4 regions of the Eggerthella guodeyinii genome follow, and region 4 is predicted to be linked to each of the others. Evidence: predicted binding sites of a transcription regulator. Region 4 holds the regulator's gene; each other region holds the start of a gene.
What was found. Region 4 encodes LexA, which represses DNA repair genes until DNA is damaged. Its sites were predicted from a motif close to CNAACANNTGTTNG; they were not measured.
Positions count from the first base shown of each region.

Region 1: a site for LexA is predicted at 3,336-3,349, ahead of uvrA (excinuclease ABC subunit UvrA). Genes of this name have one in related genera too.
Region 2: a site for LexA is predicted at 2,079-2,092, ahead of GS424_RS14340 (tryptophan transporter). Genes of this name have one in related genera too.
Region 3: a site for LexA is predicted at 1,682-1,695, ahead of GS424_RS06050 (DNA polymerase Y family protein). Genes of this name have one in related genera too.

Region 1 covers NZ_CP063310.1:1,859,036-1,864,204, reverse strand. The annotation lists gene uvrA (excinuclease ABC subunit UvrA) at 321-3,212, opposite strand; gene GS424_RS07730 (PTS sugar transporter subunit IIC/EAL domain-containing protein) at 3,387-5,169, opposite strand, start outside.
Region 2 covers NZ_CP063310.1:3,352,245-3,357,413, forward strand. The annotation lists gene GS424_RS14330 (energy-coupling factor ABC transporter ATP-binding protein) at 1-188, opposite strand, end outside; gene GS424_RS14335 (energy-coupling factor ABC transporter ATP-binding protein) at 185-1,024, opposite strand; gene GS424_RS14340 (tryptophan transporter) at 1,216-1,842, opposite strand; gene GS424_RS14345 (S8 family serine peptidase) at 2,318-5,169, opposite strand, start outside.
Region 3 covers NZ_CP063310.1:1,483,917-1,489,085, reverse strand. The annotation lists gene GS424_RS06050 (DNA polymerase Y family protein) at 272-1,639, opposite strand; gene GS424_RS06045 (DUF389 domain-containing protein) at 1,786-2,781, opposite strand; gene GS424_RS06040 (EamA family transporter) at 2,948-3,862, shown strand; gene GS424_RS06035 (M23 family metallopeptidase) at 3,807-4,583, opposite strand; gene GS424_RS06030 (excinuclease ABC subunit UvrA) at 4,695-5,169, opposite strand, start outside.
Region 4 covers NZ_CP063310.1:2,049,584-2,054,752, reverse strand. The annotation lists gene nrdR (transcriptional regulator NrdR) at 1-266, opposite strand, end outside; gene GS424_RS08500 (ATP-binding cassette domain-containing protein) at 373-1,887, opposite strand; gene GS424_RS08495 (hypothetical protein) at 2,286-2,555, opposite strand; gene lexA (transcriptional repressor LexA) at 2,698-3,336, shown strand; gene GS424_RS08485 (signal peptidase II) at 3,394-3,945, opposite strand; gene hflX (GTPase HflX) at 3,932-5,169, opposite strand, start outside.

The DNA.
Region 1 (5,169 bases), 190 kb from region 4:
CATGTGCGGAAAAATCCGACTTTTGGCAATCCTCCTCCTCGTTTCGCCGTCGCAGGACGCCGCCGTCGCGATTTCGGGCGGCGAAGCCCCAGGTCGGAGTTTTCCGCTTGCGGAGAAACCGGGGGGGGCCGATTGCCAAAAGTCGGATTTTTCCGCACGCAGGGGAGCCCGAAGCAGACGTTACGCGCCAAACAGAGGACCAGAGCAGATGTTTCACGTGAAACATCCGGGAGGAGGGGCCGCGCCTGCGAGCCAGCGGTTCCCAGCCCGCCGCGCCCGTGGCACGGCTGGAGCGCCCGGGACCCGGGACGCCGCAACCTCTACAGCCGGCCGTCCTCCAGCATCTTCTTCACGAAGGCGCCGGTGTAGCTGCCCTCCACCTCGGCGACTTCCTCCGGGGTGCCCTGGGCCACCACGGTGCCGCCGCGCTCGCCGCCCTCGGGGCCGAGGTCGATGATGCGGTCGGCGCACTTGATGACGTCGAGGTTGTGCTCGATGACCAGCACCGTGTTGCCCGCGTCAACGAGGCGCTGCAGCACGATGAGCAGCTGGCGCACGTCCTCGAAGTGCAGGCCCGTGGTGGGCTCGTCGAGGATGTAGAACGTCTTGCCCGTCTGGCGGCGCTGCAGCTCGCTCGACAGCTTCACGCGCTGCGCCTCGCCACCCGACAGCGTCGTGGCCGGCTGCCCGAGGCGGATGTAGCCCAGGCCCACGTCGAACAGCGTCTGCAGCTTGCGCTTGATGCCGGGGATGTTCTCGAAGAACGCGAGCGCGTCCTCCACGGTCATGTCGAGCACCTCGGCGATGTTCTTGCCGCGGTACGTCACCTGCAGCGTCTCGCGGTTGTAGCGCGCGCCGCCGCACACCTCGCACGGCACGTAGATGTCGGGCAGGAAGTGCATCTCGATCTTGATCTGGCCGTCGCCCTTGCACGCCTCGCAGCGGCCGCCGTTCACGTTGAACGAGAAGCGGCCCGGCGAGTAGCCGCGGGCCTTCGACTCCTGCGTGGAGGCGAACAGCGCGCGGATGTCGTCCCACAGCCCGATGTAGGTGGCCGGGTTCGAGCGCGGCGTACGGCCGATGGGGCTCTGGTCGATGTTGATGACCTTGTCGATCTTGTCGAGGCCGGTGATCTTCTTGTACGCGCCCGTGCGGCGGTGCGCATGGTTCACGCGGTTCGCCAGCGCCGGGGCCAGCGTGTCGGTGACCAGCGAGCTCTTGCCCGAGCCGGACACGCCCGTCACCACGGTGAGCGTGCCGAAGGGCACCTCGAGCGTGACGTTGTGCAGGTTGTTCTCGGTGGCGCCCGTCAGCTTGAGCGACCCGCGGCGCGGCTTGCGGCGCTTCTCGGGCACCTCGATGCGGCGGCGGCCCGACAGGTAGTCGGCCGTCAGCGAGCCCGGGGCCTTCATGATCTCGTCGGGCGTGCCGATGGCCACGATCTCGCCGCCGTGCTCGCCCGCGCCCGGGCCCATGTCCACCACGAAGTCGGCGCTGCGGATGGTGTCCTCGTCGTGCTCGACCACGATGACGGTGTTGCCGAGGTCGCGCAGGCGCTCGAGCGTGGCGATGAGCCGCTCGTTGTCGCGCTGGTGCAGGCCGATGGAGGGCTCGTCGAGGATGTAGAGCACGCCCATGAGGCCCGCGCCGATCTGCGTGGCCAGGCGGATGCGCTGCGCCTCACCGCCCGACAGCGTCGCCGTGGCGCGCTCGAGCGTGAGGTAGTCGAGGCCCACGTCCACGAGGAACTTGAGGCGCGCCTTGATCTCCTTCACGATGGGTCCGGCGATGTGCTCCTCCGCGCCGTGGAACGACAGGCCGTCGAAGAATGACAGCGAGTCGGCCGCGCTCATCTCGGTGACGTCGTGGATGGAGCGCTCGTTCACCGTGACGGCGAGGATCTCGGGCTTCAGGCGCTTGCCGCCGCAGGTCTGGCACGGCACGACGGCGAAGTAGCTGGCCAGCTTCTCGCGCTGCGCGTCCGACTGCGCCTCCTGGTAGCGGCGCTGCACCGCGGCCAGCGCGCCCTCCCACTCGATGTACCAGTACGTCTCGCGCCCGTCCACCGTGACGTAGTCGACGCGCACCTTGTCCTTGCCCAGGCCCTCCAGCAGGCCCCGCTGCGCCTTCGCCGGCATGTCCTCCCACGGGGTGTCGGCGTCGGTGCCGAGGTGCGCGGCCACGGCGCGCAGCACCTGCGGGTAGTAGTTGCCGGTCTTGAACGGCGCGATGGCGCCCTCGTTGAGCGACAGCGACGGGTCGGGCACCACGAGCGAGGCGTCCACCTCCTCGCGGCTGCCGATGCCGAGGCAGTCGGGGCAGGCGCCGTAGGGCGCGTTGAAGGAGAAGTCGCGCGGCTGCAGCTCGTCCATGGAGTGGCCGTGCTCGGGGCACGCCAGCGCGAGCGAGAAGATGTGCTCGCCCTCGCCCAGGCCGCCCTTCGCGCCGCTCGACTGGCCGCCGGCCTCGCCGAGCGGCTGGCCGTCATCGCCGAGCACCTGCACGAGCACGCGCCCGTCGGCCAGCTTCGTGGCGAGCTCCACCGCCTCGGCGATGCGGCTCGTCGCGCTCGCTTTCAGCTGCACGCGGTCCACCACCACGTCGATGAAGTGCTTGATCTTCTTGTTGAGCGTGCGCGGCTCGCCGTCGAGCTTCACGATCTCGCCGTCGATGCGCACGCGCGAGAAGCCCTCCTTCTGCAGGTCGGCGAACAGCTTCGTGAACTCGCCCTTGCGGCCCGTCACCACGGGCGCCATGATGATGGCCTTCGCGTCGGGCGCGAGCGCGAGGATCTCGTCGGTCACCTGGTCGGTGGTCTGCTTCTTGATGACGCGGCCGCACTCGGGGCAGTGCGGCACGCCCACGCGCGCGAACAGCAGGCGCAGGTAGTCGTAGATCTCGGTGGTGGTGCCCACCGTGGAGCGCGGGTTCTTGCTCGTGGTCTTCTGGTCGATGGACACCGCCGGCGACAGGCCGTCGATGCTGTCGAGGTCGGGCTTGGACATCTGCCCGAGGAACATGCGCGCGTAGCTCGACAGGCTCTCCACGTAGCGGCGCTGGCCCTCGGCGTACATCGTGTCGAACGCCAGCGACGACTTGCCGCTGCCCGACAGACCCGTGATGACGACGAGCTCGTCGCGCGGGATGGTGAGGTCGATGTCCTTGAGGTTGTGCTCGCGGGCACCCTTGATGACGATGGCGTTCTGTCCCATGTGGCTTATCGCTCTTTCTATCGTTTGCAACCCGGCGCGACGCCGGAGGTGAATATGGCTACCGGGGAACTATCATTTCCGTGCAATCGCTCATTTTAGCGCAGTCCGACCACGGAAACGGCAAAAACATCCGTTCGTCTGAATCGTTCAAATTCTGAGCACAAACTGTTCGATTCAGCGCGCGGAACGGGCCAGCCCGCGGTCCGCGCGCTCCCCCTCCGGCGCGAGCCGCACGCGTTCGACCATCTCGTCGAACGGCAGCGCGGGCGCGTACAGGTAGCCCTGGAAGAACGAGCATCCCAGCCGCTCCAGCAGGTCGCGCTGCTCGGCGGTTTCCACGTACTCGGCCAGCACGGTGAAGCCCAGCTGGCTCGACAGGCGCGTGATGGACGCCACGATGTCGGCGTAGCGCTCGTTCTCCAGCACGCCCTTCGCGATGGTGCCGTCCAGCTTCACCACGCTGAACACGCTCGTCTCGAGGTACTGGAACGACGTGCGCCCCATGGAGAAGTCGTCGATGGCCAGCGGGATGCCCGCGTCGACGAGCTGCTCGAGCAGCGCCGAGGCGCCGTCGTCCCAGCGCAGGGCCTCGCGCTCGGTGGCCTCCACCACCACGCGCCCGCCGTCGAGGCCGTGCGCGCGCACGCCGTCGATGATGAACCGCACGCCGCCGTCGCTTTGCAGCAGGCGCGCCGTGGCGTTGATGCTGACGCTGAACCGTTCGTGCACGGCGCCCGCATGGGCGAGCTGCTCGATGCGCGCCGCGTCGTCGAGCCCGCGCGCGAACACGGCCCGCTCGAGGTCGTCGAGCACGCCCATCTCCTGCGCCAGCTCGATGACGAGCGGCGGGTACACCATGCCGTACGCGGGATGCTCGAAGCGCAGGAGCGCCTCGGCGCCCACGGCGCGGCCCGCCGTGTCGAACTGGGGCTGGTAGCGCAGCGCGAACGCCCGCCGCTCGACGGCCGTGCGCACGTCCTCGGCGAGCGACGTCGCGAAGGCGCCCACGGCACCCGGCAGCTCCGTCAGCTCGATGCCGACCCCCGCGCGCTCCGCGTCCATGAGCGCGTCCAGCAGCGCGCGGTACTCCTCGCGCTCGCGCTCGTCGGCCACGCGCTCGTAGCGCCGCAGGAACGGCAGGTAGATCGCCGCGCCCAGCACGATGCACGCCAGCTGCAGCACGCCGCCCGCCATCGATCCCGTGGCCAGGTAGCCGCCCACCACGGGCGGCGTGGTCCACGACACGTCCACGATCGTGGGCGGCACGATCCCCGCCGCCATGGCCGCGTAGGCGACCACCATGTTCACGAGCGGCACCGCGATGAACGGCACGAACAGCATGGGGTTCCACACCACGGGCAGGCCGAACAGCATGATCTCGCTCACGTTGAACGCCATGGGCAGCGCCGCGAACGCCGACAGCCGCCGCACGTTGCGCCGCCGGCTGAACAGCAGGATGGCCACGAGCAGCGACAGCAGCGCGCCGGCCCCGCCGATGGAGGCGAACACGTCGAGGAACGTCTTCGTGACGATCTGCACCGGCTCGCCGCCCGCCGCGAGCGCCGCCGCGTTGGCCGCAGTGCCGGGCACGAAGATGCTTTGGGCCACGCCGTCCAGCATGTTGCCGCCGTGGATGCCGAAGAACCACATGACGTTGTTCATGAGCAGGTACAGAAGCCCGCTGCCCAGCGTCGCCGACGCCAGGGGGAACAGCGCGCTCACGCCGGCGAAGAACAGCTCCTCCACGCTGTCGACGTCGAACAGCATGGACACGGCGACGTTGGCGAAGGCGAACAGCGCCACGATGACGCCGATGGGCACGAGCGCGGTGAGGGCCTGGTTGAACACGCCGTCGATGCTGTCGCCGTAGCGGCGCTTGCGGCGCATGCGCACGAGGCGGCAGTAGATCACCGACGAGACGAGGCCGCACACGATGGCGATGAACAGCGAGCGGGTG
Region 2 (5,169 bases), 1.3 Mb from region 4:
CCGTCGATGAGCACCTGGCCGGCATCGGGCTTGAGCAGCCCGTTGATCAGGCGCATCGTGGTCGATTTCCCGGCCCCGTTCGTGCCCACGAACGCGACGAACTCGCCGTCGCGGATCGTGAAGCTGACGCCCTTCAAGATGGGGAGCGACGCGTCGTAGGACGCGCGCACGTCGTCGAACTCGATCATGCGAGCACCTCCTTCAAAGCCTCGCGCGCTTCGCGCACGTTGCGGACGGACGCGCCGCCGTACAGGCCCTCGGCGCGCAGACGGTTCATGAGGGTGGTCGAGCGCGGGCAGTTGACGCCGATCCGCTTGAGCTCGTCGCTGTGCTCCAGCACCTTCGCGGGCTCGTCGGCGAAGCGGATGCGCCCCTCGTCGACGATGACCAGCAGGTCGGCGTACTGGGACAGCAGGGCGATCTTCTGCTCCACCACCACGACGGTGGTGCCGTGCTCGCGCGCATAGCGTGCCAACAGGTCGAACACCGTGCGCGAACTCAGAGGATCGAGCTCGGCGGTGGGCTCGTCCAGCACGAGCACCCGCGGGTTCAGCGCCAGGATGGACGCGATGGCCACCTTCTGCTTCTGCCCGCCGGACAGCGACGAGATCACGCGGTCTCGCACGTCGGAGATGCCCATGTCGGCCAGTGCCCGGCTCACGCGGCCCTCGATCTGGTCGCGCGGCACGCCGAAGTTCTCGAGGCCGTAGAGCACCTCGTCCTCCACAACCGACGTGACGAACTGGCTGTCGACGTCCTGGCAGACGCTGCCCACCACCTGCGACACGTCGGTCAGCGCAACCTCGCAGGTGTCGAGCCCGTCGATGACGACGGAGCCGTAGAAGTCGCCCGGATAGCAATGCGGGATGATGCCGTTCAGCGCGTAGGTCAGGGTCGATTTGCCCGAGCCGGCGGCCCCGGTGACGCCGACGAACGCGCCGTCCGGGATGGTGAGGTCAATGCCGCTCACCACCGGCCGCTCGCTTTCGCGGTACTGAAACGTGAAATCGCGTATCTCTATCATGTCGAGTCTTTCTTCCGAATCGCAGGTTGGCGCAGTAAGTCAGCGAGGTCGGCCGTGGCGCCCGAGATCGTGGGGAGGGCGAGGGCGACGCGTACTTGCGTACGCGAGCCCTCGTCATCGCCGCGAGATCGGGCGCCACGGCCGACCGCAGCGTCGGCAGGTTCCGCGGGACGTAGGCCCGTGGAACCCTCCTAGCGCTTGAGAACCTTCTTCAGCGGCACGGCCAGAACTTGCACGAGGATGCAGTTGAAGGTGGCCGTACCGAAGACGATGGCCGCGTACGTCGCCAGCGCCACCATGACGTCGCCGCCCGTGGACACGACGTTGATGTAGATGGACAGCAGGGCGAAGGTGCCGCCGGACACCACCGTGGAGATGAACGTGTTCACGAGCGGGTTGAGGTCGAGCTTGCCGCCGATGCGCATCGGCACCTTGATGAGCAGGCCGCAGGCGAGCGCGCCGAGCACTTCGGAGGGGATGTTCAAGAGCGGCGTGGCGTTCAGCAGGGGAATCTGGCAGATGAGCCCCGCCAGCAAGCCGATGATCAGGGCCTGGCCCAGCTTCGGCCGCGTCAGGATGATGGCCAGGCAGTACATGGCGATGATGAAGTTCGGCTTCATGCCCATCGACGAGAGCAGCGAGCCCACCGTCAGCTTGAGCACCGCGCCGGCCGCCAGCAGCACGGCGATGAGGATGAGATCCTGCGTGGAGAGGCCCGCCTTCTTGGGCGCTGCCGCCACTTCGCGCTTGCGCGGCGCGGCCGCCTCGCCCGCCGCTGCCGTCTGCGTTGCAACCTCGCGCTTGATCTGCTGTTCCATGTTCCTCAATCCTTTCTTTGGCGGAGTTCCCGCCGGTCATTGCCCCTCCCGGGGCGTTTGGTTTGCCGGCACGAACTTCGCGGATGAGGATCGACCTCGCAGACAACTGCATGAATTCGGCGCCCCGCTCCCCCACAATGAAAAAGACCTGTCCTTCTCATCGAAGGACAGGTCTTGTAACCTGCGGTGCCACCTTCACCGTTGATTCTGCAATGCAGAACCCTCTCACGAACATGCCAACACATGTTCTGCCCTTAACGCAGGCTCACGGTCCAGATACTCGGTCGGTTTGGCCGCTTGCGCGCCGCGCCTCCCTTTCCCCTTTCCCTCGGCGATCCATTTACCATCCAGCTTACTGCGGGAATCCCAGCTACGCCCGCTCTCTGTGAGTGCTCATGATGGCTTGACTTTCGCCTCATAGGTTTCAAGGTATTAAGTTGTGGCGCAAACTATAGCACAATGATCCGGAAAGCTGTCAAGAAGTTTTTCGAATCCGTGCGAGAGCACCGAGGGCGGCGGCGAGCCCTGCGGCGGCTGTCGCCGCGGCGAGCGTACGTGCGGCGCCCAGTCCGTCGCCGGTGGGGGCGAGGGGCTTCGCGACGGTGGAGGGCAGCGGCTTCGGATCGAGGCCGTCGCCCGGCGCGGGATCGGGGGCCGGCGCGGGGCCGCTCGTCGCGACGAAGCGGGCGCTCAGCGCGACGTCGGCGGTCACCGGCTGCCGATAGCTGGCATCTTCGCTGATCAGCGACCCGTCCGTTCCGTACCAACCCGAGAACGCGTACCCCTCGTCGGGCGTGGCGATCCACGTCACCGTGTCGCCGAGGGCCACATGCTCGACCTGCGAGGACGCCGCAACGCGCGCCGCGGACACGGCACCGTAGCGCACGTCCACCGTGCCGCCCTCGGTCGCCTGCGCGCTCGCCACGTGGTCGTTCGGCGCGAGCGCCGCCTCGTCCGGCAGCCGGTACAGCGACGTCGTCGGCGTGCCGTCCGCGCTCGCGCTCGCTGCCAGCACGTAGTACGTTCCGCGATAGAAGCACGCGGTGGGCACGGCCGCCGAGCCGTCGCCGGGAGCCTTCGCATCGAGCGCACGCCAGGCGCCGGTGGCCGCATCGACCGCATAGGCGTCGCCCAGCCCGTCGGCCGACGCGCCCGCGAACACGATCTCGTCACCCGTGGCGGCCGAGGCCTGCCGCGCATACCCTTCCAACGCGTCGAGCTCGTCGGCACCGAATCGGGGCGCGTCGGCACCCGGCTCCAGCACGCCGAACGTCTCGCCGTCGAACGTCCCGAGCGTCATCGCATAGCCGTCTCCCTCGGGGACGAAGCCGACGAAGCGCAGTTCGTCGCCGACCGCCGCAAGCGGAGCCGTGCGCCCCGACGCCAGCGTGCCGAAGCTCCCCTGAGGATCAGCTTCCTCGAAGTCGATCGAGGCCCCTTCGCCCGTTGCAGGGTCGTACTGCATGATCGTACGATCCTCGCCTGAACCTATGCTGAAGTAGATGCAACCCTTGAGCGAGGCCAAGCTCGGCGATGGAAAATGCCTGCCGGCTGCACCGGGGGCCGATTGTATAAAATCGAGCACCTCGCCATCCCAGGTATCGGTGGCTATATCATACGTGACAACTCCCATGAACAGCGTATACGGGTTCTCGGGATCGTCCGTTTCCTCATCGTGGAACACCGTCATATACAGCTTCCCATCGGCATAGGCAGCCGCACTGTTCGCCCGGAAGTACGACAAGTCAAACCCTGCATCGCTCGGCGACGCGCACGCCGTCCACCCATCGGCGCTTTCCGGATCGTACGCGTACAGGTAGCGTCCCTTGGAATCTATGCAGAACAGCCGATCCGCTGCGGCTATCAGCATGCCCGAATCGAACCCGACCTCGCCGGGAATCTCCGGATCGGGCAGGTCGACCACCCGCTCGAAGGATAGCCGCCGATCGGTTTTCGGGAATGAGTACGCCGCCTTATGGGCGGCCGTGCCGTCCTCCACCTCCACGACATGCCGAGCGCCGTCGAGCAGCCCCGCGTCGCGAACGACCAGCTCGGAACCATCAGCGTCAACCGACCACGCGGCGGCGTCCACCGCCGCGCCGTCGATCGAGAGCTGCGTCGTGGCCGCCAGCCCGTACCCCTCCAGCACGAGCGCCGCGCCGCCCGAAGCATCTTCCCCCTCGTGTGCGCCCCACGTGTTCGGATGAACGGCGTCGTCCGCAGCCACCGCCAAATCGAGCGTGCCGTCCGACGCAGTCTGCTTGACCGGATCGCTCGCAAGGTTGCTCGCTTTCGTGCCGCCGACGATGCGCCCACGCAGGTCAAGCGCCGTTTCATCCGGGTAGAGCGACGCCAGCAGACCGACGGCTCCTGCCACCAGCGGGCACGCCATAGAGGTGCCCGACATGTAGTCATACGCCTGATCGCTGCTGGCATACCCCATGCCGAAATCGGTAACGGTTAACGAAACGGAGTTCTTGGTTGAAGCATCTGGAGAGAGCGACAGGTCGACGCCGACGCGCAGCGTGTCTTGATCCTTGATACTCTCGAAGGCTTCTTGATCTTGCAGATGGGCAGAAGCGAGCGACTGGTTGTCCTGACTCCCTCCCGAATAGGCGGCATTGGTAAGCGCATACCCGTCGTCGGTCAGCAGAAGGGGCAGAGCCCACACTGAATCATCGGCGATGCCATCGCCTACCGAAACGCCCGGCAGGGCGCTCACGCATACTTTTTCGGCCTGCTCCCAGGTCATGTTCTTGAAGGGGTTGTCGATGCGCCAGGTAATCGTGACGCTTTCCGAACTTGTCATATCGTTCACCATCAGCTTGAGCGCCTGCCTGCCATCAAGGCCGGCGCCCGTCGTTACCGCAAGCCTGTTCTGATCGGCCGCCGGCTTCCCCTCTTCCCCGTAGAGGAGTATGTCAGCACCGCTGTCCACCTGGGAAAAGTCCACCATATTGTGGTAGTAGAGCGAACGCGTGCCCGGCGTGCCGTCCGCGTTGTCCTGCAGTTTCGCCACGGCGGGCAGGTAGGTCTGCGCACCCTCGGCAACCGTCGACAGGATGGTCGAGCCAGGTGCGGTCACATCCACGATGGTCTCGTTGTAATTGGTATAGGTCGCGTACGTGCCCAGCGGCGACGATGCCGCGACCGAAAGAATGTAGGGACTGTCCGACAGGCCGTACGTGATGCGACCATCGGCGATCGAGCCCACGTCGGCGTCGTCGTTGCCGGCGGCGAACACGGTGAGCACCCCGGCGCGACCGGCCTGGTTCATCGCGTACTCCGTCACCGGCGAGATGACGCCGCCCCACGAGTTGCTGGCGG
Region 3 (5,169 bases), 570 kb from region 4:
TTCGTCGGCACCCGGCTCGATGGGGCGCACATCGAGAGCCCTGACAATCTCCCGACCGAAAACCCGTCGCACGGCTTCCCTGCCGCCCAAGAAACGCCTGATGGGCGAAAACGGGACGGCCACCCGATGCCGGCGAACCTCCGAAAAATTGTCAGGGCTCCCCTTTTGCGCCCCCTTCGGCCCGTCGCTGGACGACGCCGAAGGGTCCCGCGCGGCGGCAGCCGGAAGCGTCGCGGCTGGCGCCGGACGACCCCCTCGCGCGCCCTCGGCCCTAGAAGTACCCCACGGGGTGCACGACGTTCTCCTTCTTGACGTCGAGGTCGAGCAGGCTCTCGTCCAGCAGCTCGGCCCCGCGCTGGATGCAGGTGTTGCCGAAGCGGCGGCGCAGACCGTCGATCGTCTCGTCGAGGTCTTCCAGCACGCGGCGATGCGCGTCGAAAGGCAACTCGAGCTGCTGGGGCGCGGCACAAGGCTCGAGGTTCGACGCGCGCACGTGCAGCCCGCGCAGGGGCCGCGACTCGTCGAGCGGCTCGTTGGCCGCGAGCAGGTCCCAGGCCGTGCGCGCGACGGTGCCGGTCACGTTCGTCGCGCGGCGCAGCGTCGTCTGGCGCGAGTAGCTGGTGAGGTCCTGCGCGCTGCGCACGCCGATGGACACCGTGGACGCGCGGAAGCGCGCCTCCCGCAGCCGCTGCGCCACCGACTCGGACAGCAGGTAGATGAGCGCCTTCGCGTCGGACGCGTTCACGATGTCGTGCGGCGCGGTCAGGCCGTTGCCGAAGCTCTTCACCGTGCGGTCCACCTCGTTTCTCGCGGCGTCGTAGGGCTTCACGGGCGTCGCGTCCTCGCCGCGCGCGAACGCGCGCAGCACGAGCCCGATCTTGCCCAGGCGGCGGCGCAGCAGCTCGGGCGAGGCGCACGCCAAGTCGCCGATGCAATCGATACCCGACGAGTGCAGCTTGGCGCGCGTGGCGGCGCCGACGTACAGAAGCTCGCTCACCGGGGCGTCCCACACCAGACGGCGGTAGTTCTCCGGCGTGACGAACGTGACGGCGTCGGGCTTGCGGTAGTCGCTGCCGAACTTCGCGAATATCTTGTTCCACGACACGCCGATAGACACGGTGCAGCCCAGCTCGTCCTTCATGCGGCCGCTGATCTCGGCGGCCGCCTGCGCCGCGTCGCCGCCGGCCAGCCCCAGCGAGCCGGTGAGGTCGAGCCACGCCTCGTCGAGGCCGAAGGGCTCCACGAGGTCGGTGTACTGGTAGTAGATGCGGCGCGCCATGGCCGAGTACGCCTGGTACACCTCGTAGCGCGGCGGCACCACCACGAGCCCGGGGCACTTCGCCCGCGCCTCCCACAGCGCCTCGCCCGTCTTGACGCCCGCCGCCTTCGCGCCCGCGCTCTTCGCCAGCACGATGCCGTGGCGTAGCTCCTCGTGGCCGCCCACCACGAGCGGCAGGCCGCGCAGCTCCGGCCGCTCGGCCTGCTCCACGCTCGCGTAGAACGCGTTCATGTCCGAATGGAAGATCACGCGGTGCTCGTCGACGCCCTCCGGCGAGCCGATCGTGCGCCCGCCGAACGTCTCGGGGACGCCCCTCTCGCCTCCCTCGCCCTTCGCGCCCCTCTCGCTTGCTGCCTGCATGCGCGCCTCGCCGCCTTCCGCACCGCGTCCCGATCTTGTACGAGAACGCATGTTCGCACACAATCGGGCGGCGCGCAAGCGAACAGACCGTGGAGTTTCGGCGATGGAATACGTCTATTGATCAGGTGATATATAAGCGATGAACCCTACGAGCCGACCGGTGCGCGCACCTCGTGCGCCACGATGACGCGCGCCTCGCCGACCTCGACGCCGCCGTCGCGCAGCAGCGCGGCCAGGTCCTCGGCGGACGGGGCCGGCCCCGCTCCCGCGATCTCCACGGTGACGCCGTCGTCGGCCGTCTTCACGCTCAAGCTCTCGTAGCCCGACCCGTCCAGCCACTGGCGCACGGCCGCGTTCGCGGCGCGCTCGTCGGAGGCGCCCTGCGCGATCCTCTCGCTCGTCGCCGCAAGCGGCAGCGCCACCAGCAGCGTGCCCGCGATGGCCGTGGCGTACCACAGGCGGCGCGCCACCGCGCCCGCACGGTCGCGCCGGCCGAAGCCCATGAGGAAGAAGGCCAGGTTGCCGGCCAGCTGGATGGAGAAGAAGTTGACGAAGAACAGCAGCAGCGCCCCGCCCGCCATCGCGAGCGCCCCTTGCACGAGCGCGGCTCCCGCCACGCACAACGGCGGCACGATGGACACGGCCACCGCCACGCCCGGCAGCGTCTCGCCGACGTCGTCGCGCGCCGCCGCGAGCGCGCCCACGAAGCCGGACGCCACGGCCACCACGAGGTCCACGAGGCGCGGCGCCGTGCGCGACGTCGCCTCGACGTTGCCCGCCAGCGGCACCCCGGCCGGCAGCAGGGCCGTCACGAGGCACGCCACGAGCACCACGACGAGCGCGCCGCCCGCCGCCACGGCCAGCGCCCTGAGCGCCTGGCGGGGACGGCCGCGCGTGACGGCGAACGAGGTGCCCATGATGGGCATCATGAGCGGGGCGATGATCATGGCGCCGATGATGATGGCCGGCGAGGACGCCGCCACGCCGCCCGTGGCCACGACGGCCGACAGCACGATGCACAGGAAGAACGCGGACAGCTGCTTGAGCGGGTCGTCCACCACGGCGAACAGGCTGCGCTCCATGCCGGCGACGTACGCCTCGTCCACGCTGCCGCCGAGCAGCACGCGCGCGATCCGGTCCATGCTCCTCCCCTCGTGTCGACGTTTCGCACGATGGTACCCCGGCGCGCCCGGGCGCGGGCGAACCGGCACCGAACATGATCCCAACCGTTAGCGCGCCGTCATGCGCGTCCGCGGGCGCGTGCAGGCCCCGCGCCCGGGCGGCCCCGCCATGCGCTAGAATGGCCCCATGCAGACGGACACCTTGAAATACTCCGGGATCGTCTTCCTCGCCGGCGCCAGCTACGGCGCTCAAGCCACCACGGTGAAGATCACCTACGCCGCCGGCTTCACCTGGACCCAGGTGGTGGCGAGCCAGGCGCTGTTCGCCGCGCTGCTGTTCGCGGCGGCGCTGCTCGTGCAACGGGCGCGCGGCACGCGCCTCGTGGCGCTCTCCCCCAAGCAGGTGCTCGCCCTCGTAGGCCTCGGGCTGAACACGTGCATCGGCACCGTGCTGTACAACTACGCGCTCACCCTGCTGCCGGTTTCGGTGGCCATCACGCTGCTGTTCCAGTTCACGTGGATGGGCATCGTCGTCCAGCTCGTCGTCATGCGCCGCCGCCCGCGCGCGGCCGAGGCGGCGGCCGCCGTCGTCATCCTGGGCGGGACGCTCCTGGCCAGCAGGGTGTTCTCGAGCGACGTGGGAACGCTCGACCCCGTCGGGGTGGCGTGCGGGCTGCTCTCGGCCCTCAGCTGCACCTTCTTCATGTTCTTCTCGAGCCGCGTCGGGCGCGGCCTGCCGCCCATCCAGCGCGGGCTCGTCGTGTGCCTGGGCGCGTGCGCGCTCGGCTTCGCGCTGTGCCCCGACTACTTCGCCAGCGGCGCGCTGCAGGACGGCATCTGGAAGTACGGCCTGGTGCTGGGGCTGTGCGCCCTGTTCGTCCCCGTGGTGCTGTTCGGCATCGCCACGCCGCACCTGACGCCGGGGCTCTCGGCCATCATGGCGTCCTCCGAGCTTCCCTGCGGCATCGCCCTGTCCACGCTCGTCATCGGCGAGCCGGTGGAGGCGCTCCAGATCGTCGGCATCGTCGGCATCCTCGCCGGCATCGTCATCTCGCAGCTTCCCCATCTGCGGGCGCGGGTCGAACCCGCAGCCCGCGCGTGAGGAACGGCGGGAACGGATCGCCCGCGTCGGAGGGAAGCGGGCGCGGGTCGGCGGCCTCGTAGCGCGGGGCCGGCTCGGCGAGGACGCCTTCGAAACGGACGGGCACGCCGAGCGATGCGTAGAAGCTGCGCCCCGCCTGCACGTGGAAATGCAGATGCGGCTCCGAGCTGTTGCCCGAGCTGCCGCAGCGCCCCACCGCCTGCCCGCACGCCACTTCGTCGCCCACGCGCACGGCCACGCTGCCGGGCATGAGGTGGCACAGGCTGGAATACTCGCCGTGCGCGTGCTCGATCAGCACGTAGTTGCCGCGGATGTCGTCTCCCCCGCAGGCCACCGAGCCGTCGAGCGCGATGGGCGCGTCGGGGCAGTCGTCGCGCGCCTCCGCCACCGTCCCCGCGGCGGGAGCCAGCACGTCGAGGCCGTAGCAGCGGTACGAGGCGGGGTCGGACGGGTCGGCGGGGTCGGGAGCGCAGCTGCCGCCCTCGTCGTCGAGCACGAGGAAGTCGTAGGCGTAGCGCTGCGTGACCACGTCCCAGGAATGGGAGGTCTCCTCGGTCACGCCGCCGTTGAACACCGTCCACGCCCCCGCGAACGGCAGCCGGTACGCGTTGCGCGACGGGCCGTCCTCGGGGCCGGGCACCTTGTTGTCGTAGCGAAACGCGATGGCGACGAGACCCGCCACCTGCTTGATCGCCTGGATGAGAATCGGTGGTCTGAGCATGGGCCGCGGTCCTTTCCGTCGCCTGCCGAGCGCGTGGGCACCATCATAGCAAATGCGCGGGACGCGCTGCGCGGCGCCCGGCGTTCGCGCCGGGGCGGCGCCTCGCCTGCGTCAGAGGTACGCCGCCGTCGCGCCGACACCTGAGGCGCGCAGGTCGGCGGGGGTGCCGGCGAACATGAGCTCGCCGCCCGCGTCGCCGCCTTCGGGGCCGAGGTCGATCACCCAGTCCGCGCGGTCGATGACCTGCGGGTTGTGCTCCACCACCACGACGGTGCTGCCCGCGTCCACGAGACGGTCCACGAGGGCCAGGAAGTGGTCCACGTCCTGCGGGTGCAGGCCCGTGGTGGGCTCGTCCAGCAGGTAGAGGTTGGTGCGCCCCTTGCCTTCGATCAGCTCCTTCGCCAGCTTGAGGCGCTGGCCCTCGCCGCCCGACAGCGTGGTGAGCGTCTGGCCCAGCATGAGGTAGCCCAGCCCCACGTCCTCCAAAAGGCCCAGCGTGCGCGCGATGCGCCGCCCCGCCGCGCCGTCGGCCGCCGCGCCGAAGAACGCCGCGGCCTCCTCCACCGTGAGGTGCATGACCTCGTCG
Region 4 (5,169 bases):
TCGATGAGCGAGGCGATCTGCTCGGGCCCGATGGGTCGCTTCGCGGCGGCGTTGAGCAGCCCGCGCATGAGCTTCTGGCGATCGTAGGCCTCCGACGAGCCGTCGGCTTTGATGACGATGAGCGGATTGTCGCCCAGGCGCTCGTACGTGGTGAAACGACGCCCGCATTCGAGGCATTCGCGGCGCCGGCGAATGGCCGTGCCGTCTTCGGAAGGCCTCGAGTCGACCACTTTCGACTCTGGATTGCCACAGGAAGGACAACGCATACTTGCTCCTTTGCCGATTTTGGTTCAGCCTAACATACAATATATAGTGGTTCAATCGGCATACCGGATTCGCGCAAAAAACCTGCACGAACCGTGCGCGCCACCCCTACCGAACGGCGCGCACATACGTATCCCCCAGCCCAACCTCCCCTTTCGCCCGTTCGACCTCGAATACCCAGCGCTCGTCCACGAGCGCGTCGAGGAACCGCTCGTCATGCGACACGAGCACAAGCGCGCAGGCGCATTCGCCGAGCACGTCCTGCAGGGCCTCGATCGAGCGGATATCCAGATGGTTCGTCGGCTCGTCCATGACGATGAGATGCGGCGACGAGAGCAGGCTGCGCGCGATCAGGAGCTTGCGCACCTCTCCCGGGCTCAGATCCTCCCCGTCGAGCACGCGCGACGGCGGCGATTCGAGCCGCGCCACGATAGAAAGCACGCGTCCGCGCTCGGCCGGCGAGAGCCCGTGCAGCTCGTCGAGCAGCGCGCGCACCTCGCCGTCGTCTGCCTCCTGCGGAAGGTGCGCGACGCCCTCCGACAGCGTAACCCGGCGCAGGAGGGCTCTGAGCAGGGTGGACTTCCCTGCTCCGTTTCTGCCGACGAGTCCGATGCGGTCCTCGTTTCCCAGGTACAGCTCGGGATGGTGCAGCGCGCGTCCCGCGCCGAGCGGCATGCTGCCGGCGGGAAGGCGGGCGAGCACCTTGCGGGCGGCGGGAGCGGCATCCGTTTCCAGGGAGCCTCGGGCCTCCTTTTTGGCATCGAGGCCTTCGATACGCTTCTCGACGGCCTCGATGCGCTTGTCCATCTGCGACGAGAGCTTGCCCGCCTTGCCGTCCTGCCCGGAATAGACGGCGAGCTTGATCTTCGCCCGCCCGTCGCGATCGTGCCGGTCGAGGTGCCGCGCCGAACGGCGGGCCGACGCGCGGGCGGCGACCCCGTCGCGCCGCGCACTCTCGTTCCTGATGCGGGCAAGCTCCTCGCGGGCTTGGCGGCGCTCCGTGCGCACGGTCTCCTGGCGCAGGTCGAGCTCCCGGCGCGCCTGCGTGTAGGTGCCCGGGATGGCGACAGCCCGTCCCGCCTCGACGAACACGCACGATTGCACGAGACCGTCGAGCAGCGTGCGATCGTGCGACACGAGCAGCCCGACGCCCTTGAACGAGGCGAGCGCCTGCGCGACGAGGGCACGCGTGGGCGCGTCGAGGTGGTTCGTCGGCTCGTCGAGGGCGAGCACCTGCGGCTCCGCGGCCAGCGCGCAGGCGATCTGGATGCGCTTGCGCTCGCCATGGGACAGCGAATCGTAGCGCCACAGCCATTCGTCCTCGATTTCCAGCAGCGCGCGCAGTTTCACGGCCGTCGAGCCGTAGTCGCAGGCGAACTCCTCGAGCGTCGCAGGGGGCAGCGCGGTGGACTGCTCGCATATCGTGCCGCGCGTCCGGGGCGACACCGACCCCCGATCGGGCGGGAGCGCGCCGCACACGCAGCGCGCGAGCGTGCTCTTGCCGGCGCCGTTCGGCCCGACGATGCCCGTCCAGCCGTTCGAGAACGTGAGCGAGACGTCGTCGAGCGCGGGCTCGTCGGCACCTTCGTAGGTATGGGAAAGATGATGGGCGGTAACGAACATGGCGACCTCCGTCTGAGAGGCGCACGGGCGGCTCGGTGCAGCGTTCAGCGATGCCGATGAAGGGAATGCCAAGCGGCTTGGGAAAGCGGATGAAGCGCGAGGCGGAGTCGAGAACGATGGCGAAAGCGCACCCGATGCGGCTGATGGATACCTGCAAGGGGTGAAAAGAGGGCTTTCGTTATCGCTTCATGTTCCTTGTCTCCTTCGCGAGGCGCGCTCGCCTGCGGGTGCGGCGGCGCGGCACGGTTGCTGCTCGGCCGAGTCTACCACGGCGGGCGGAATGCGTAAACCCCCGAATGGACGCGCCTCCGGGGTGGCGGAGGCGCTACGCAGCCACAGAAACGCAGCATCTGTGGGTTATGGAACGGCCGCTGCGGGCCGTGGGAGAACGACGGGCGCTACAGCCCCATGAACAAGCTGGCGAACGCGAGCGCCGCGAACACGCACCCGCCGACGACCGCCTGCCAACGCTGCACGCGGCCGAACGACACGCCTTGCGCCGTGCCCGCGCGCACGGCGGACGCGAACGACGCATCGCCGCGCCCCGCATGCGCGCCGCGCCCGGTTTGGGCCGCGCGCTCGGGAAACGCGATAATGCGCGCCTGCCGAGCAGGTGCCGAATCGAGCTTCGGTTGAAGGGCCGAGGTTCCCTCGACGGGGTATTTCATCTCAAAATTCTTCATTTTATGCCCTCCTGCTCTTGCGTAGAACCTTTGTTCGCGTATATAATAGGTCGAACAAAGGTTCATGTCAATAGAAATTTCATACATTTGTTCGGTAGAAGATAGGGCGGCGACGAAAGGACGATCCATGGCCGAGAAAGTGACGAAGCGCCAGCAAGCGGTGCTCGACTGCATCGAGGAGTGCATTCGGGAGAAAGGGTACGGCCCGACCGTGCGCGAGGTATGCCAGAGCCTCGGCCTCTCCTCCCCCTCCACCGTGCACGTGCACTTGAAGGCGCTCGAGGAAAAGGGCCTCATCAAGCGCGACCCGCTCAAGTCGCGCTCCATCGCGCTCACCTATCCGCTCGAGGACGCTGCGCTGGCCACCAACGTCGTCGCGCCCAGCTTCAGCAACATCGTGAGCGTGCCCCTCGTGGGCAACGTGGCGGCCGGCTCGCCCATCCTCGCCGAGGAGAACATCACCGACACCCTGTCGCTTCCCACCGAGATCGTGGGCGACGCCCCGTCGTTCTTGCTGTCGGTGCGCGGCGAGAGCATGATCGAAGCGGGCATCAACGACGGCGACTACGTCGTGGTCAAGGAGCAGCCCGTCGCGAACAACGGCGACATCGTCGTGGCCATCATCGACGACGGCGCCACGGTGAAGCGCTTCTTCAAGGAAAGCGACCACATCCGCCTGCAGCCGGAGAACTCCACGATGGACCCCATCATCACCACCGATTGCGCCATCGCCGGCAAGGTGGTCGCGGTCTTCCGCCGCCTGTAACGTCGCACGCCGAACCAACGAAACGCCCCGCCGCTCGATGGAAGCGACGGGGCGTTTCTATTTGGCGTCGCGCCTCAACCGGGATGCCAGGTACGAGCCGTACGCCCGGAGGTCGAACGCGTCGCCGTGCGCAAGCGCCAGCGCGACGAAGACGACGAGCGAGACGCTGAGGTAGCAGTCCTTCACGTCGAACACGAACGCCCCGGGAACCTGCAGGAAATCGAGGCTGCCGCCCCAGAACACGCGGTCGACGAGCCCGCAGACGCAGCCGGCCAGGCCCACGGCGAACACGAAGGCCGCCGCCTTGCCCGGCTTCTCCACCGACGCGCGGTAGAACGCGTACGCGCTGAGCGCCAGCGCGATGGCCAGCACGTTGAGGGCGATGGCCACCGCCGGCACGCTGAGCACCTCGATGAAGTTGCCGCCCCAGGTCATCTTCTCGTTGACCGTCGGATAGTACTGCAGGACGTCGCCGACGAGGGAGAAGCTGTACCCCATCCCCCACCGCGCGATGACGAGCTTGACGCCCTGGTCGACCGCCACGAGGAGCGCGATCGACCCGATGAGCGCCAGCCGCCCTCCCGAGGGGGACGGCCTACTCGCCGCCATGCACGAACGGCCTGAACAGCCCGGCGTACGAAGGGCCCGCGAGCATGACGATGCGCGTGCCCGCCTCCTCGTGCGTCTCCGAGAGAATGTGGCAGCGCTCGTGCGCGATGGAGACGAGGTCGCCCCGGCTGTAGGGGATCAGCACGTCGAGGTGCTCGTCCTGCGCCGAGGCGACGCGGGCGACGTGGTCGACGAGCGCGCCCACGCCCTCCCCTGTCGCCGCCGACGCGAACTGCGCCTGCGGATGGCGCGCCTTGAGGGCCGCGAAATGCTCCTCGTCGAGCAGGTCGCACTTGTTGAACACGAGCACGCGCAGCAGGTCCTGCGCCTGGATCTGGCCGAGCACGTCCTCCACGGCGGCGATCTGCGCCTCGTACTCGTCCGACGACGCGTCCACCACGTGCAGCACGAGGTCGGCGCCCGTGATCTCGTCGAGCGTCGACTTGAACGCCTCGATGAGCGTCGTCGGCAGCTTCTGGATGAATCCGACCGTGTCGGTGATGGTGATCTCACGGCCCTCGGGCAGCTCGAACTTGCGCGTGGTCGAGTCGAGCGTGGCGAACAGCTTGTCGTACGCCAGCACGTCCGCATTCGTCAGCCGGTTGAGCAGGCTCGACTTGCCGGCGTTCGTGTAGCCGGCCAGCGCCACCTTGAACATGCCGCTCTCGTAGCGGCTCTCGCGCTGGACGGCGCGCACCTCGGCCAGGTGCTTGAGCTCGCGCTTGATGGACGTGATGCGCTTGCGCACCATGCGGCGGTCGACCTCGAGCTGGCTCTCGCCTTCGCCGAAGCGCGACCCCACGCCGCCGCCCATGCGGTTGGAGGCCAGGTGGGCCCACATGCCACGCAGGCGCGGCAGCAGGTACTCGTTCTGGGCGAGCCGCACCTGCAGCCGCCCCTCTTTGCTGGTGGCGTGCAGGGCGAAGATATCGAGGATGAGCGCCGTGCGGTCGATGACCTTCACGTCGCGGCCCATCGCCTTCTCGAGGTTCGCCTGCTGCGAGGGCGTCAGCTCGTCGTCGAACACCACGAGATCGGCCGCGTGGGCGCGCGCGAGCTCGGCCACCTCGTCGGCCTTGCCCGTGCCCACGAACGTGCGCGGGTTGGGAGCGTCGAGCTTCTGCGTGGTGGAGGCCACCACGTCGGCGCCCGCCGTGTCCACGAGGCGCTCGAGCTCGGCGAGCGACGACGCCAAGGGCCAGGTGGAGCCGGGGCGGTCAACGC